DNA from 2 places in the Bradyrhizobium sp. CCBAU 11357 genome. Region 2 is predicted to be linked to the other one. Evidence: riboswitches for the same ligand, from Rfam matches in the RefSeq annotation. Region 2 holds a riboswitch; the other holds the start of a gene.
The links. Region 2 has a riboswitch for glycine ahead of XI05_RS10430 (D-amino acid dehydrogenase). Riboswitches for the same ligand answer to the same signal wherever they lie in the genome.
Positions count from the first base shown of each region.

Region 1: linked by a shared signal. The riboswitch ahead of gcvT (glycine cleavage system aminomethyltransferase GcvT) and the one ahead of XI05_RS10430 (D-amino acid dehydrogenase) in region 2 are both predicted to bind glycine.

Region 1 is NZ_LBJW01000108.1:47,599-55,462, reverse strand. It holds gene alaS (alanine--tRNA ligase) at 1-1,589, opposite strand, end outside; glycine riboswitch at 1,824-1,914, shown strand; gene gcvT (glycine cleavage system aminomethyltransferase GcvT) at 2,060-3,208, shown strand; gene gcvH (glycine cleavage system protein GcvH) at 3,219-3,587, shown strand; gene gcvP (aminomethyl-transferring glycine dehydrogenase) at 3,747-6,611, shown strand; gene XI05_RS39570 (hypothetical protein) at 6,779-7,036, opposite strand; gene recA (recombinase RecA) at 7,841-7,864, opposite strand, start outside.
Region 2 is NZ_LBJW01000079.1:18,760-26,623, forward strand. It holds gene XI05_RS10415 (aminotransferase class I/II-fold pyridoxal phosphate-dependent enzyme) at 1-1,047, opposite strand, end outside; gene XI05_RS10420 (M20 aminoacylase family protein) at 1,044-2,231, opposite strand; gene XI05_RS10425 (AraC family transcriptional regulator) at 2,299-3,147, shown strand; gene XI05_RS10430 (D-amino acid dehydrogenase) at 3,389-4,690, opposite strand; glycine riboswitch at 4,759-4,874, opposite strand; glycine riboswitch at 4,878-4,984, opposite strand; partial or broken gene XI05_RS10435 (M20/M25/M40 family metallo-hydrolase) at 5,077-5,229, opposite strand; gene XI05_RS10440 (ParB/RepB/Spo0J family partition protein) at 5,419-7,431, opposite strand.

The DNA of each region.
Region 1 (7,864 bases), on a different contig from region 2:
TCGCCGAGCTTCTTCTGCGTATCGGTGACGCGGACCTTGATGCCGCCCTCGCCCGAGAGCACGCCGGTGTCGCCGACCTGGCCGCCCGACTCCGCATAGAACGGCGTCTGGTTCAGCAGAAGCGCGCCGGTCTCGCCGGCCTTGAGGCTCGCAACCTCGGCGCCGTCCTTGACCAGCGCCGAGACCACGCCTTCGGCGCTCTCTGTCTCGTAGCCCAGGAATTCGGTGGCCCCGAGCTTCTCGCGCAGCGGGAACCAGATCGCTTCGGACGCCGCCTCACCCGAGCCCTTCCAGGACTCGCGCGCCTTGGCCTTCTGGCGCTCCATCGCGTCGGTGAACGCCGCCTGGTCGACGCCGATGCCGCGCGACTTCAGCGCGTCCTGCGTCAGGTCGAGCGGGAAGCCGTAGGTGTCGTACAGCGTGAAGGCAACGTCGCCGTCGAACATGTCGCCCTTCTTCAAGGACGCGCTCTTCTCGTCGAGGATGGCCAAGCCGCGCGAAAGAGTCTTGCGGAAGCGGGTCTCTTCCAGCCGCAGCGTTTCCTCGATCAGCTTTTCCGCGCGCATCAATTCCGGATAGGCCTGGCCCATCTCGCGCACCAGCGCCCAGACCAGCCGATGCATCAACGGCTCCTTGGCGCCCAGGAGCTGCGCATGGCGCATCGCGCGGCGCATGATCCGGCGCAGCACATAGCCGCGGCCCTCGTTCGAGGGCAGCACGCCGTCGGAGACCAGGAACGCCGAGGAGCGCAAATGGTCGGCGATGACACGGAACGAGGCCGCATTCTGCTCGGTCGGGCCGCTGCCGAGCGCGGACGCGGTGGCCTCGATCAGGTTGCGGAACAGGTCGGTCTCGAACACGCTGTCCACGCCCTGCATGATGCAGGCCATGCGCTCCAGGCCCATGCCGGTGTCGATCGAGGGACGCGGCAGACCGACGCGCTCCTCCTTCGTCACCTGCTCGTATTGCATGAACACGAGATTCCAGAATTCGAGGAAGCGGTCGCCGTCCTCTTCCGGCGAGCCGGGAGGACCGCCCCAGATGTGCTCGCCGCGGTCGATGAAGATCTCCGAGCACGGGCCGCACGGGCCGGTGTCGCCCATCGCCCAGAAATTGTCCGAGGTCGGAATGCGGATGATGCGGTCCTCGGAGAAGCCGGCGATCTTCTTCCACAAGCCCGCCGCCTCGTCGTCGGTGTGATAGACGGTGACGAGCAGCTTGTCCTTCTTCAGCCCGAACTCCTTGGTGATCAGCTTCCAGGCGAGCTCGATCGCGCGCTCCTTGAAGTAATCGCCGAACGAGAAATTGCCGAGCATCTCGAAGAAGGTGAGATGGCGCGCGGTGTAGCCGACATTGTCGAGGTCGTTGTGCTTGCCGCCGGCGCGCACGCATTTCTGCGACGTGGTGGCGCGCTGGTAGGGCCGCTTCTCGACGCCGGTGAAGACGTTCTTGAACTGCACCATGCCGGCATTGGTGAACATCAACGTCGGGTCGTTGCGCGGCACGAGTGGCGAGGACGGCACGATCTCGTGGCCGTTCTCGGCAAAGTAGTTCAGAAAGGTCGACCTGATCTCGTTGACGCCGCTCATGTTCATCCAATCGGGTATGCTGGGGCCCGCTTCTCGCCGTCCAAACCGGACCGTTAAGGCTGATATCTGCGGGCCAAAGCGCTTTTAGACAAGGCCAGCTTCGCTGTCCAGAAACTGTGCAGGGAGATCAGAGGGTTGCCGCAGGCGCTCAATCCCCTTGCAATCCCGTTGGATAGGACGTGCGGACGCGTTGACAGGCTTGGCTCCCCTGTGGTCTCTACCCATCTGTATCGTACGGCCACGTCGGGAGAGACCGGCTTCTTTTAGCCGGCGCCGAAGGAGCAACCGCCCCGGAAACTCTCAGGCAAAAGGACCGCGTGGCTTTGACAGCATCTGGAAAGAGGCGCCGACGGGTGTAGACCCGGACAGCGTCCGCCGACGGGATAATACTCTCAGGCACAGCGACAGATGGGGCTTCGACTGGTTGCTTCCGGGGAATCGTCCCCGGGGAACCGCCGAGGGCCCCTGTGATGCTTGCGTCGGACGACAAGAACTCTCTGAAACGTACCCCCCTTTACGATCTTCATGTGTCCCTGGGCGGCAAGATGGTGCCGTTTGCGGGCTATGACATGCCCGTGCAGTACCCCGCGGGCGTGCTGAAGGAGCACCTCCATACCCGCACCAAAGCCGGCCTGTTCGACGTCTCCCACATGGGCCAGCTCGCGCTTCGGCCGAAATACGGCAAGGTGGAAGACGCTGCCCGCGCGCTGGAGCGGCTGGTGCCGCAGGATATCGTGGCGATCGCCGCAGGGCGGCAGCGCTACGCCCAGTTCACCAACGAAGACGGCGGCATTCTCGACGACCTCATGGTCGCCAATTTCGGCGATCACCTGTTCCTGGTCGTCAACGCCGCCTGCAAGGCCGAGGACGAGGCGCATCTGCGCGCCAATTTGTCCGACGACTGCATCATCGATTCGCTGGAAGGCCGCGCGCTGATCGCGCTGCAGGGCCCGAAGGCCGAAGCGGCGCTGGCGAAATTCTGTGCAGAGGCGCCGGCCATGAAGTTCATGGACGCGGGCCCGCATGAGGTCGCCGGCATCCAGTGTTTCGTCTCGCGCTCCGGCTACACCGGCGAGGACGGTTTCGAGATCTCGGTTCCATCAGGCGATGCCGAACGCCTCGCAAAGATGCTGCTGGCAAATCCCGACGTGCTCCCGATTGGGCTCGGGGCCCGCGACAGCCTGCGGCTGGAAGCCGGGCTCTGCCTGTACGGCCACGACATCGACACCACCACCACGCCGGTCGAGGCCGCGCTGGAATGGTCGGTGCAGAAAAGCCGCCGCACGGGTGGCGCCCGCGCCGGCGGTTTCCCCGGCGCGGAGAAGATCCTCGCCCATTTCGATGGCGGCGCATCCCGCCGCCGCGTCGGCCTGCGCGCCGAGGGCCGCGCGCCGGTGCGCGAGGGCGCGCTTCTTTTTGCCGAGGCTGCGGGCGGCGAGCCGATCGGACAAGTCACGTCGGGCGGTTTCGGCCCGAACCTGAGCGCGCCGGTCGCGATGGGCTACGTGCCGGTGAGCCACGCCGCGCTCGGCACAAAGCTCTTCGCCGAGGTGCGCGGCCAGCGCTTGGCCGTGCAGGTCGCCGCCATGCCCTTCGTGAAAAACACCTACAAACGCTGAGGACGAGACAATGACCACGACGCTGTACACTTCCGACCATGAATGGCTCGCCATCGACGGCGACACCGCCACGGTCGGCATCACCGACTACGCCCAGCAGCAACTCGGCGACGTCGTGTTCGTCGAATTGCCCAAGGTCGGCCGCGCGCTGAAGAAGGCCGAAGCCGCCGCCGTCGTGGAGTCGGTGAAGGCCGCCTCCGACGTCTACGCCCCTGTTACGGGCGAAGTGCTCGAGACCAACGAGGCGCTCGCCGCCGAGCCGGCGCTGATCAATTCGGATGCGCAGGGCGCCGCCTGGTTCTTCAAGATCAAGATCGCCGACAAAAGCGAGCTCGGCGGCCTCATGGATGAAGCCGCCTACAAGGCACATACGGCGTGAAGATATGAGCCGACCCGTCTCAACATACTCACTGTCATCGTCCGCGAAGGCGGGCCATCCAGTACGCCGCGGCCTCTCGGCTCGAGCACGACTGCCTGCGTTTACTGGATGCCCCGCCTTCGCGGGGCATGACAGCGAAATCTAAAGCGAGGACCCATGATGACCGCGCACCGCAAATCCAACGGCGACACCGCCAGTTTCGTTCGCCGCCATATCGGCCCGTCCGCGCGCGACGTCACCGCGATGCTGGAGGCCGTCGCCGCCAAGAGCGTCGAGGCGCTGATGGCGGAGACGCTGCCGGCCTCGATCCGCCAGGCCGCCCCGCTCGATCTCGGCAAGCCGCTCAGCGAAACCGAGGCGATCGCGCATATGGCCGAGCTCGCAGGCCAGAACCAGGTCTTCACCTCGCTGATCGGCCAGGGCTATTCCGGCACCATCCTGCCCGCGGTGATCCAGCGCAACATCCTGGAGAACCCGGCCTGGTACACGGCCTATACGCCCTACCAGCCCGAGATCAGCCAGGGCCGGCTGGAAGCGCTGTTCAACTTCCAGACCATGATCTGCGACCTCACCGGGCTCGACGTCGCCAACGCCTCGCTGCTCGATGAAGCCACCGCGGCGGCGGAAGCCATGGCGCTCGCCGAGCGCCACTCGCAGGTCAAGGCCAAGGCCTTCTTCGTCGACAAGGACGTGCATCCGCAGACGCTGGCGGTGATGCGCACCCGCGCCGAGCCGCTCGGGTGGTCTCTGGTCGTCGGCGATCCCCTCACCGATCTCGACAAATCGGACGTGCTCGGCGCGCTGCTGCAATATCCTGGAAGCTCCGGCGCGTTGCGCGACCTCCGGCCCGCGATCGCCGCGCTGAAAGCCAAGGGCGCACTCGCGATCGTTTCCGCCGACCTCTTGGCGCTGACCTTGCTCGCCTCTCCCGGCGAGTTAGGGGCCGACATCGCCATCGGCTCGGCGCAGCGCTTTGGCGTGCCGATGGGCTATGGCGGACCGCACGCAGCCTATATGGCGGTGCGCGATGTGCTGAAGCGCTCGCTGCCCGGCCGCATCGTCGGCCTGTCCGTGGATTCGCGCGGGGCGCCGGCCTATCGGCTCGCGCTGCAGACCCGCGAGCAGCACATCCGCCGCGAGAAGGCGACCTCCAACATCTGCACCGCGCAGGTGCTGCTCGCCGTGATTGCGTCGATGTATGCGGTCTATCATGGCCCCGAGGGCCTGGCGCAGATGGCGCGCAACGTGCATCGCCGCGCCGCCGTGCTCGCAACCGGCTTGCGCAAGCTCGGCTTTGCGCCTGACAGCGAAAACTTCTTCGACACGCTCAGCGTCGATGCCGGCGGCAAGCGCGAGGAGATCGTCGCGCACGCGCTCGCCGAGAAGATCAATCTCGGCGTCGGTGATACCGCGCTTCGCATCGCACTCGACGAGACCACGACGCCCGCGACGGTCGAAGCGGTCTGGCGCGCCTTCGGCGGCAAGCTTGCCTATGCCGAGATCGACGCCGAGACGCGCGAGGCGCTGCCGGACGAATTGAAGCGCGCCACGGCCTTCCTGACCCATCCGGTCTTCCATGCGCATCGCTCGGAGACCGAGATGCTGCGCTACATGCGCAAGCTCAGTGATCGCGACCTCGCACTCGACCGCGCCATGATCCCGCTCGGGTCGTGCACCATGAAGCTGAATGCGACCACCGAGATGATGCCGCTGACCTGGCCGGAATTCGGCTCGCTGCATCCGTTCGTCCCGCGCGAGCAGGCCGCCGGCTACCACGCGCTGTTCGCACGGCTGGAAAAATGGCTGTGCGACATCACCGGCTACGACGCCATCTCGCTGCAGCCGAACTCCGGCGCGCAAGGCGAATATGCCGGGCTTTTGGCGATCCGCGGCTATCATGCCGCGCGTGGCGAGGCGCATCGCAAGATCTGCCTGATCCCCTCCTCCGCCCACGGCACCAATCCGGCGTCGGCCGCGATGGTCGGCATGGACGTGGTGGTGGTGTCTTGCGAGAAGAACGGCGACGTCGACGTCAATGATCTTCGCGCCAAGGCCGAGAAGCACTCCAACGACCTCGCCGCGGTCATGATCACCTATCCCTCGACCCACGGCGTGTTCGAGGAGCACATCCGCGAGATCTGCGACATCGTGCATGGCCATGGCGGCCAGGTGTATCTGGACGGCGCCAACCTCAATGCGCAGGTCGGCCTGAGCAGGCCCGGCGATTACGGCGCCGACGTCAGCCATCTCAACCTGCACAAGACCTTCTGCATCCCGCATGGCGGCGGCGGCCCCGGCATGGGCCCGATCGGCGTCAAGGCGCATCTCGCGCCCTTCCTCCCCGGCCATCCCGCCACCAAGGCCGATGCTCCGGTCGGTCCGGTCTCGGCCGCGCCGTTCGGCTCGGCCTCGATCCTGACCATCTCCTACATCTACATCCTGATGATGGGCGGTGAGGGCCTGAAGCGCGCCACCGAGATCGCGATCCTCAACGCCAATTACATCGCAGCACGCCTCGATCCGCATTTCCCGGTGCTCTACAAGAACGAGAAGGGCCGCGTCGCGCATGAGTGCATCGTCGATCCCCGTCCGCTGAAGACGACCAGCGGCGTCACCGTCGACGACATCGCAAAGCGCCTGATCGATTACGGCTTCCACGCCCCGACCATGAGCTTCCCGGTGCCGGGCACGCTGATGATCGAGCCGACCGAGTCGGAATCCAAGGCCGAGCTCGATCGTTTCTGCGATGCCATGATCGCGATCCGGAAGGAGATCGCCGAGGTCGAGGCCGGCCGCTTTGAGATCGCAGCCTCGCCCTTGCGCCACGCCCCGCACACCGTGCACGACATCGCCGATGACGATTGGAAGCGCGCCTACACCCGCAGCGAAGGCTGCTTCCCCGACGGCGTCTCGCGCACCGACAAGTATTGGTGCCCCGTGGGCCGCGTCGACAACGTCTATGGCGACCGCAATCTGGTGTGCTCCTGCCCGCCGGTCAGCGATTACGCAGAAGCCGCGGAGTAGGATTTGTAAGGTGGGTTAGCGGGCGGTCGCGCGAAGCGCAGGCCGCCCGCGTAACCCACCACTTCAGCTTTCGCGGAGATAAACAGCGGTGGATTACGCCTTCGGCTAATCCATCCTACGAACCCCACCTAAGGCGCAACCAACAAGCGGCGCTTGCCATCCCAGCGTCACAGCCGCTCATTGGTGAGAAGCGTGCCGCCCCACCAGCGTCGAATCGGATTGTGGCGACGGAAATCTTCGCGGTCTTCCAGAACCGCTTTGCCAAATTCGGTCAGCGACAACCGGCTCCGACGATAGGCGGCGTTGCGACCTCGCGCATCGTGTCGGGCGAGCTTCGCGAGTTTCGGATCGAGACCTGCGACCGCCGGCATCGGGCCCGACGCAAGCCCTTCGAGCAACGGACCCAGCTCCCACTGGTCGAACACGCGCGTTTCGAGCAGCCCGCCCGGCTGAAACAGTTCTTTTGTACCGGTTGTGCCCCCTTGCAATCAGCTCGATAAGCCGCGCCTCCGTCGCGCCCAATCCGGTGATTGGTGACGGCAGTTCAGCTAGCAACGCTTCCAGAGCCGGCTTCAGGAAAGGTAGCCTGGGTAAATCCCTTGTCAGCAACCCGAAGCAAAGTTCAGGCGTCGGCGCCCGATACGCCTCCCAGGCCATGTTGGCTATCTCGAAGTCGCACTCTGCGATCTCCGATTCCCGCACCGTACGATCGCGAAGTTGCTGGCCGTCCGCATCGCGCAGATCGAAACTGACCCGTCGCAGTCTCAGACAATCGGTGATCGATGGATGGGACCGCAAATAGTCCAGGATCCAGATCAATTGCAATTGACTGTTAGGCTCAGGGTCGAACCAAAGCTCGATGAGCTCGACGCCATAGGTCTCGCAAAACCGAACCAGGCCAGTCTCCTTGTGCGCGAGACCGGTCTGAGGCAACCGGCCAACAAGATCGGACCACCGCACCTCCGGATCGCCCCTGTAATAGCCTCCCGTAAGATAGTCCTCGAGATGGTGCGACGTAGGCAACGGCCCCCAAACGAACCGAAAGATCAACGGGACGACCATGTCGGCGCGATCGGCGTGGGCAAGACCGACGCCGGACGAACTCGTCAGAATCACACGCTTCATCTCGACGCGCCCTTCGCCACGCAAAACGAAACGGGCACCGAAGACGTCGGCAACTCAACGTCCTCAGTGCCCGCTCCTCGCGAAAACTTGTCGCTGGTCGAGGTTTACTCGTCCGCCGGCTCCTCGCC
Region 2 (7,864 bases):
TCGAAGGCGAGCTCGACCTTCCGCGACTACGGGATATATCATCGCCGGCGCATAGACGCCTTTGCCACTAAGTGTAGAGGAAATCCGCCGAGCTCGATCCTCGCCCCCGATCATTAAAGCGGTGATTGCGCTGTCGCTGTCCAGAAACGGCAGGTCATGAGAGCGGAAGCTGGCCCGCAGATAAGCGAGGTTGGCCGACAGGCGATCTAGGAGCGCGGGATCAGATTGGCAGATTTTGAGTGCGGCGAGTGCTGCTGCAGCATTTGCTGTCGTCATGCCCATGGTGAAGATAAAGCTTCGGCTATGAGCCCTGAGCCGAGAAACGACATCGTTCGAGCCGGCGACGAAGCCTCCGCTGGCGCCGCCCAGCGCCTTTGAGAATGAACCGGTCAATACGAGCCCCACAGAACCGTTGGGTAGGCCACGGAAGGGCGCCGTCCCCCGGCCATTCGGCCCGACAACACCTAGCGCATGTGCCTCGTCGACCATCAGTTGAGCATCGTACCGCAACGCGAGCGCATAGATCTCTTGCAGCGGAGCGGCGCCTCCTTCCATACTGAAAACGCCATCCGTGACGATAAGCCGGCGGTGCGCCTTGGTAGTCTTCCGCAACACGACCTCGAGGTCGTTAATGTCTCGATTCTTGTAGGGAAGCACGTCGGCGCGGCTGAGTCGGCACCCATCGATAATACTAGCGTGGTTCAATCGGTCGGAGATAATGACGTCGCCCGCTTCGGCGAGCGTGGTCAGGACGCCGGCGTTGGCGCAGCCGCCTGACGAAAATAGGAGAACATCTTCCACTTGGAGGAAAGACGCGAGAGTTTGGCGCAACTCCTCATGAAGGACCGTCGTCGCAAAAGCGGGATAGATTCCAGTCCCGGTCCCATAAAGCTTAATCGCCTCGCTCGTCGCAGCGAGGACTCGCTCATCAAGGGAAAGACCGAGATAGTCATTGGAACCGAGCATTACCGTGTCGGCGCCATTGACGATGATCCTACCGCCGCGACGTTCGCTGATGATCTTTCTACCTGCTGCATCGATCATCATGAAAGGGCCTCATCCAGGGTACGAGGCAGCGCCCGAGCAACAAGTTCAGTCCAGTACCGCAATACGATCGGCACGATGCCGTCATTGAAGACGTATCGATCGCCATGAAGCCCTTCGCCGGGGCCAACCTCGCCCGAGCCGATCCACGCATAGGAGCCGCCGACCGCCCTAATCATGAAAGCGAAATCCTCGCAGCCGAGGCTGGGGCTGAAATCAATCAAGGTATTTTCTTGACCCACGACCCAAGCGGCGGTCGCTGTCGCTAGCGCTACGGCCTCTGCCGTGTTCACCACGGGAGGATAGCCCCTCCTATAGTCGAGCTTTCCATGGACGCTGTACGAAGCGGCGATGCCCAGAGCAATCTGATCCAACACCTTCTCGCAATGCGCCGAAAGGGTCGGGTCGAAGAAGCGGCATGTCCCTTGAAGCCTCATCTCGTTGGGAATGATGTTGCCGACATTCCCGCCGTGGACTTGGGTAAGGCTGACAACGAGGGGCATTTGCGGGTCGACCGAACGGCTGACAATGCGTTGCACCGCGTTGATAAATGCCCCGGCCGCAAGAATCGGATCATCGCCCAAATGCGGCATGGCCGCATGGGCGCCGAACCCTAAGAAAACCAGACCGAAATTGTCGACTGCCGCCATCTGGGGTCCGACGCGAGTGGCGATCGTGCCGAATTTTTGGCCTGGCCAGTTGTGTACGGCATACATGGCTTCGACTGGGAACCTCTCAAAGAGGCCATCCTCGATCATACGCATGCTCCCGCCGTCGTTCTCTTCCGCAGGTTGGAAGACGAGGTAGACGGTGCCATCAAAATTAGGATTCTCACTCAGAAGCTTAGCGGAACCAAGTAGCATCGCCGTGTGACCATCATGTCCACAGGCATGCATCAAGCCCTGACGTTTGGAGGCGTAGGGGAGACCGGTTCGCTCGACGATGGGCAGCGCGTCCAGCTCGGCCCGCAGGCCAATGGCCCGCTTGCCACTCCCGTTCTTCAGCACGCCAACAACGCCGGTGCCGGCGATCCGTTCATGCACCTCAAGGCCAAAGCTTCGCAATTGATCAGCTACGAAGCGCGCCGTCTCATTCTCCTGGAAGCCAAGTTCTGGATTGGCATGGATCTGATGCCGCCAGGCGATCACCTCTGGTGATATCACCGCGATCGGGTCATTATGCAGCATTGGCTCGCTCCTGGTGTGCGATCATCTCAAATCTCAAGGAACGAGATAGCTTTGTGCCGCAGGAGTCTTGAACGAGATTGACCAGCCGATGAGCAAGGACTTGCAAGAAGAGCAAGAGTTCTGGCGCCACCCGCGCTTCCGTGACCTGGGTCTCTTGAAGGCAAAGTTCACGAAGCACCGGTATGACCGCCATACTCATCCAAACTACGTCATTGCGCTAATCACCGCAGGCGCTGAACGCGTCAAAATTGGTCGAGAAACCGTCGTTGCACCAACGGGTACACTGCTCGTGGTCAACCCCGAGGAATGGCACGATGGGGAGTCTGGATGCCCCGATGGCTGGTCCTATCGCACCTTCTATCCTCAAGTAGAGTTCCTAACACACGTCGCGGTGGAGCTCGGGCGCAGCGAATCTCCCATATTTCGGCAGTCGGCGATAGACGATCCGCAACTGAGGGATGCGATGACACTGGCTCATCGGTTGTCGCGGAGCGATGACATACTGGCGGCCGAGACGGCGATGCTGGTCGCCTTGCGCCATCTCATCTTGCGGCATACGCATCCGCAAAGCCCTCCGGAATTCGTCGAGCATTCAAATGCCCGGCGTCGAATGGCTGTCTACCAAGAGTTAGTCGAAAAAAGATTGTGTTTCAGTATTGATCTGCAACAACTTGCGGCGGCTGCCGGTGTTACTCGTTTTCAGGTCATTCGCGACTTCAAGAAGGTGGCTGACCTTACCCCAGCCGCTTTCATTCGTGATCGCCGACTTCGGCGCGCAAACGCCTTGATCGAGGCTGGAGCAAGTCTGGCCGATGCGGCCGTCGGAGCCGGCTTCGCGGATCAAAGCCATCTCTCCAGAATATTTCGCGCCGCTCACGGATTTACGCCCGGGATGCTTAAGAGAGCGGTGGCCTGAGTACGCATCAACATGACAAATAGTGCAAACTGACCTTCAATCCCGTCTTTTAGCGGGCTGCACTCATTGAGCACAGGCGGAGCGGGCTTACCTGCAACCGGCTCCATTTGAGACAGCAATACTTGGAGCGGCGCGACACAACCATTTCTTGTCTGCGAAGCACTGATACCCCGCGCACGTCGATCGCAACGGGCGAGATCAAGGGTCAGACCGATCATCTCGAGCCTTGGCGTGTTTGAGATCAGCAAGACGCCGAGATCGCCGTGCGCCCGGTGCCGGACGGGACCATCGAAGGCGCGTCGGGGTCGCGCCAGTCGTCGACCGCTCCTGCCACCATCTGTGCGGTCGCGGCAGACAGGGTCCAGCCGAGATGACCATGGCCCGTATTGTAGAACACGCCGGGGATCCGGCCGGCACGCACCACCGGCATCATGTTCGGCATCATCGGACGCAAGCCCGCCCATGGCACGATCTTTGAGGTATCGATGCCGGGGAAATGCTGCCGCACCCAGTCGACCAGCGGCTGGATCCGGTCGGCGCGAATGTCGCGGTTGAAGCCGTTGAACTCGGCGGTGCCCGCGACGCGGAAGCGGTCGGCGCCGAGCCGGCTAGTAACGATCTTCGCAGCTTCATCGAGCAGGCTGACGGTCGGTGCAGCGTCCCGGCTTTGCGGCGCATCGAGCTGCACGGTGATCGAATAGCCCTTTACCGGATAGACGTTGACGCGATCGTTGAGCATGCCGGCGAAGTGGCGGCTCGCCACGCCGGCGCAAATCACGATTCCATGCGCCTGTAACTCGTGCCGCGTCGCGATGTCAGCATCGGGCGAAGCGGCTTCTCTCCAGCCGATGCGGAAGCCGTCATCGCCGCGCGAGATCGCATCGACATCGGCTTCGTGGATGAAGGCCGCGCCGCGGCGGATGCAGGCGTCGGCGAGCCCGCGGGTGAACTTGTGGATATCGCCGGTCGCATCCGATGGCGTGAAGAAGCCGCCATAGCAGGCCGTCTGCAGCGCAGGCTCGAGGCTGCGGATTTCGTCCGTCGTCACCGGCCGGCGGTCGAGCCCGCCTTGTTGCAGCAGCGTGTTGACCCGCAGGCCCGTTTCGAAACCCGCCTTGTCGTGGTAGACATGCAGGATGCCGCGGCGTTCGAGATCGAAGGCGATATTCTCGCGCTCGGCGATCGAGAACAGATGCTTGCGCGCCTCGATGGCGAGCCGCGTGGTCTCGATGGTGTTGGCGCGATAGCGGCCGATGTTGCCGACGAATTCGCCGATCCAGGAATATTTGTGCCAGCTCGGCTTCGGATTCATCAAGAGCGGCGCGTCGCTTCGAAGCATCCAGCGCAGCCCCTTGAGGATGGTCCCGGCGTTGTTCCAGACTTCCGCGTTGCTGGCGGAGAGCTGTCCGCCATTGGCGAACGAGGTTTCCATCGCGGCGTAGCGATGCCTGTCGAGTACAGTCACCCGGTAGCCACGTTCGAGCAGGGCATAGGCCGTCGTCACGCCGGTGATGCCGGCGCCAATGATCGCAATGTGAGGCATAATGGTCTTCAAGCTCCCGTGGGTTAGAGTCGCCGAACCGCCGGTGAAACCGGCTGCTTCAGCGCCCCATCTGTCACGGTACCTGAGAGCTTGATCCGCATCGGGCCTGGGCCCGCAAGCGAACTATCCCCTTCGGTGGACGTCACGGCCCTTGATCAGCGGCCATGTCCGTCTCTCTCCAGATCGTCCTGACGATACGGTCCTTTTGCCTGAGAGTTTCCGGGGCGGTTGCTCCGTCGGCGCCGAAGCCAACTGCACGAATGCAATTGCTTCGATCTCTCCCGCATCGTCGCGTTGGACGGCCGGACCGTAAGCGAAGCCTCAAAATTGGACAAGGCTAAATTTCGATCCGGCAATGCCATCGTGTTGTGCAGTGCAAATCGATGTCAGTCCAGCGTCGCCAGCAGCGCTGCCATCAGGCGGCCGCGGTCGGCGATGCTTTCGACCTCGATGTGTTCGTTGAGTGTATGCGCATCGGCGCCGCGAACGCCGGGGCCGTCGAGCGTAGGATTGCCCATCGCGCCGGTGAAGTTGCCGTCGCGCCGGCGTTTGGTTCTACACCGGGCGTGAACTCGCCGGTCACCTTGATGGCTCATTGACGAAGCGGATTTCCTCTTTTGAAATGGTTGTTGCTTCGCCTAAAAGCGAAACGGCCGCGCGCCTGACCGGCGTGCGGCCGAAACTTTCTTGGACTGGCCGGGACCGCTCGCGCAGCCCCTCCTCTGGTGTCACTCCGCCGCCTCCGAATATGCTTCACCACCTTGCGGCTCGTTTGGCGAAGCCGACCGAGTCTCTGGCTTGGCCGTTCTTAGCAGGGAGGGCAGCCAACCGGTCGCTGCCAGCAACTGTGCGGCGGCTTCCGCCATCTCGACCTTCTTCATATCCACCATACGTTCGGCCGCCTCGCCGCTCACGCCTTCGCTAACCGCCTCCAGAATGCGCGCTTTGGTGATGCGACCCAGATAGCTGCGCACCGTCGGCCGCCAGTATCCGGTCATGTCGAGAGACACAGCTTCCGCCATCCGGTCGGCCGTTGCCAATGCCTGCGGTCGCCGCTCCCACGGCAATCTGACCGCGTTGACGGTCAATGCCGTGCAATGCGCAAACAAGGCCATGCGGCTAACGTGGTCGAGTTCGGCCACGAAGGTCCAAAGGCTGGTGACGTCCCGGGGCATTTGCCTTGCCCAATTGGCATGGCGATCCGCCCAAGCCATGCCGGTCGGTGTATCCTCGATGCCGTCCGCGTGCCCAGCCAAATCTGTCTTGATCGGCTGGATGCCGACGACATGCGCATCCGCACCGAGATAGAAAATTTGGGCGGCGAGCGCATGCGTCACCGCCACGACGGCAGTTTCGGGCTGTTCGCTCAAATTGAGACGCAGTCCCAAGGTACGATGTGCCGTGAGGTCCCGAACGAGAACGTCAGATAGCGGTCGGTCGTCGTCCTCTTCCTCGGCAACCACTTCTTCTCCACCATCACCCTGCGACGTTGGGCCATCTGTCTCGCCGCCCTCGTTCGGTGTCTGCGCGTCGATCCCCTCCTCGGTTTCGGCCTGGGGCTTCTCGTCTGCAGGGCGGATGAACCCGCGCTCGATCCGAATGGTCCCGTCGTGATTGAGGATCACGAAAGCGCCGCCACGCGCGATGTCATCAGGATCGTAGGCCTGCCGCTTCGCTTCCAGCCGCTCGATTTCGGCCTCAAGCCCGCCGAACCGCGCATCCACGTCGTCAGCAAGTTCTTCGGCCCCCTGATGCTCTTCCGTCAACCGGTCGAATACCGTCTGCACCGTTGTAAGAGCGGCCTGATCTTCCGCCGAAAGCTCAACCTGATGCGGGTAGGTTCGCCGCATGCCGTGCGCATGCGGGAAATCAAGCTTGGCCTCCGTCCATTTCCAGCCCTCGGCTGCCCGCACGGCATCGGCCTCACGGCCGAGCTTTGCAGTCACCAGCAGATCGAGCAGCGCTACGTCTTCCAGATACCCGCCGCGATCTTCGGTGAAGAGGTCGCGAAGGATCGAGCCGCCTGCTTCCGTGTAGGCCTGCATCCCGACAAAGCGCGCGCGGCGATCGGTTGCGGCAACGTGGGTTTCGGTGAGCATGCGGCGGATGGTGCTGGCGTCGCGGTTATAAGACAGCCGCTCGTAGACGCCCTCCTGCCGGGCATGATCGTCGGTGATGGCGAAGGCCATCAACTGTTCAAGGGTCAGATCGCCATCGCGATAGACCTGCATCAGTTTCGGGGAGACCGCGCCCATCCGCAGGCGTTGACGCACAACATGCGGCGTCACGCCGAAACGGGCGGCAATTTCCTCTGCGCCGAAGCCCCGCTCTTCCGCCAGCTTCTTGAAGGCTTCGAACTGATCGGCGGGATGCATGTTTTCGGGGGTGACGTTTTCGTCCAGGCTGATTTCGTGCGGATCGTTCGCGGTGTCGACGATGCAGCGGATGGGTTCGGTCTTCTTAATCTCCTTCCGCTTCACTCGCAAAAGCTGGGCAAGCCGCCTGCCCTCGCCGATGGTCACGAAATAGAACCCCGTGGGCGCTCCTTCTCCGTTCAACTCGGGCTCAACCACCAGATTTTGCAAGATACCCTTAGCGGCGATGCTAGCCGCATAGGCCTCAATCGCTGCTTCACTGTGCGGCATCTTGCGCGCGTTCTTCGGCGACTCTTTGAGTTTGTTGAGTGGAGCGAAAATTTCCGTCCCGCTCTCAGGGATGGTTTCAACGTGCTTGGCCGATATGGTCAATCTCCCTTTTCGGCTTTCATGGGTGCAAGGCGCACTCCGCGCCTGCGCCCCTGCGCGTCGGCGAGACCGGGGGTAGCAAGTGCCAGGGCGAACCGAGCGGAGGGGGATCACCCGCACGAAGGGCCGCTCGCAAGAGCGGGTCTGCACGGGCGCATGCCAGGCGTTCAGGAGAGTGAGTGATCAGAAAATAGCGCGGAAGACCGGGGAGACCGCTCGGGGCGGCGCCAGTTTTGGCCGGCGCTTTACCCTGACGCGCGCGAGGGGCGGAGCCCCTTAGGCGGCTTGCCTCAAGGAGCGCTTTACCGCCTTCCAATCACGTTCAAGACACAGGACCACCTGCGAGAGCAGCCCACGAAGTAAGAACCAGAAATAGATTCGAAGCTAGGAATATGAGTAGGATGCGCAACATCTTTATTCTCCATCTCTT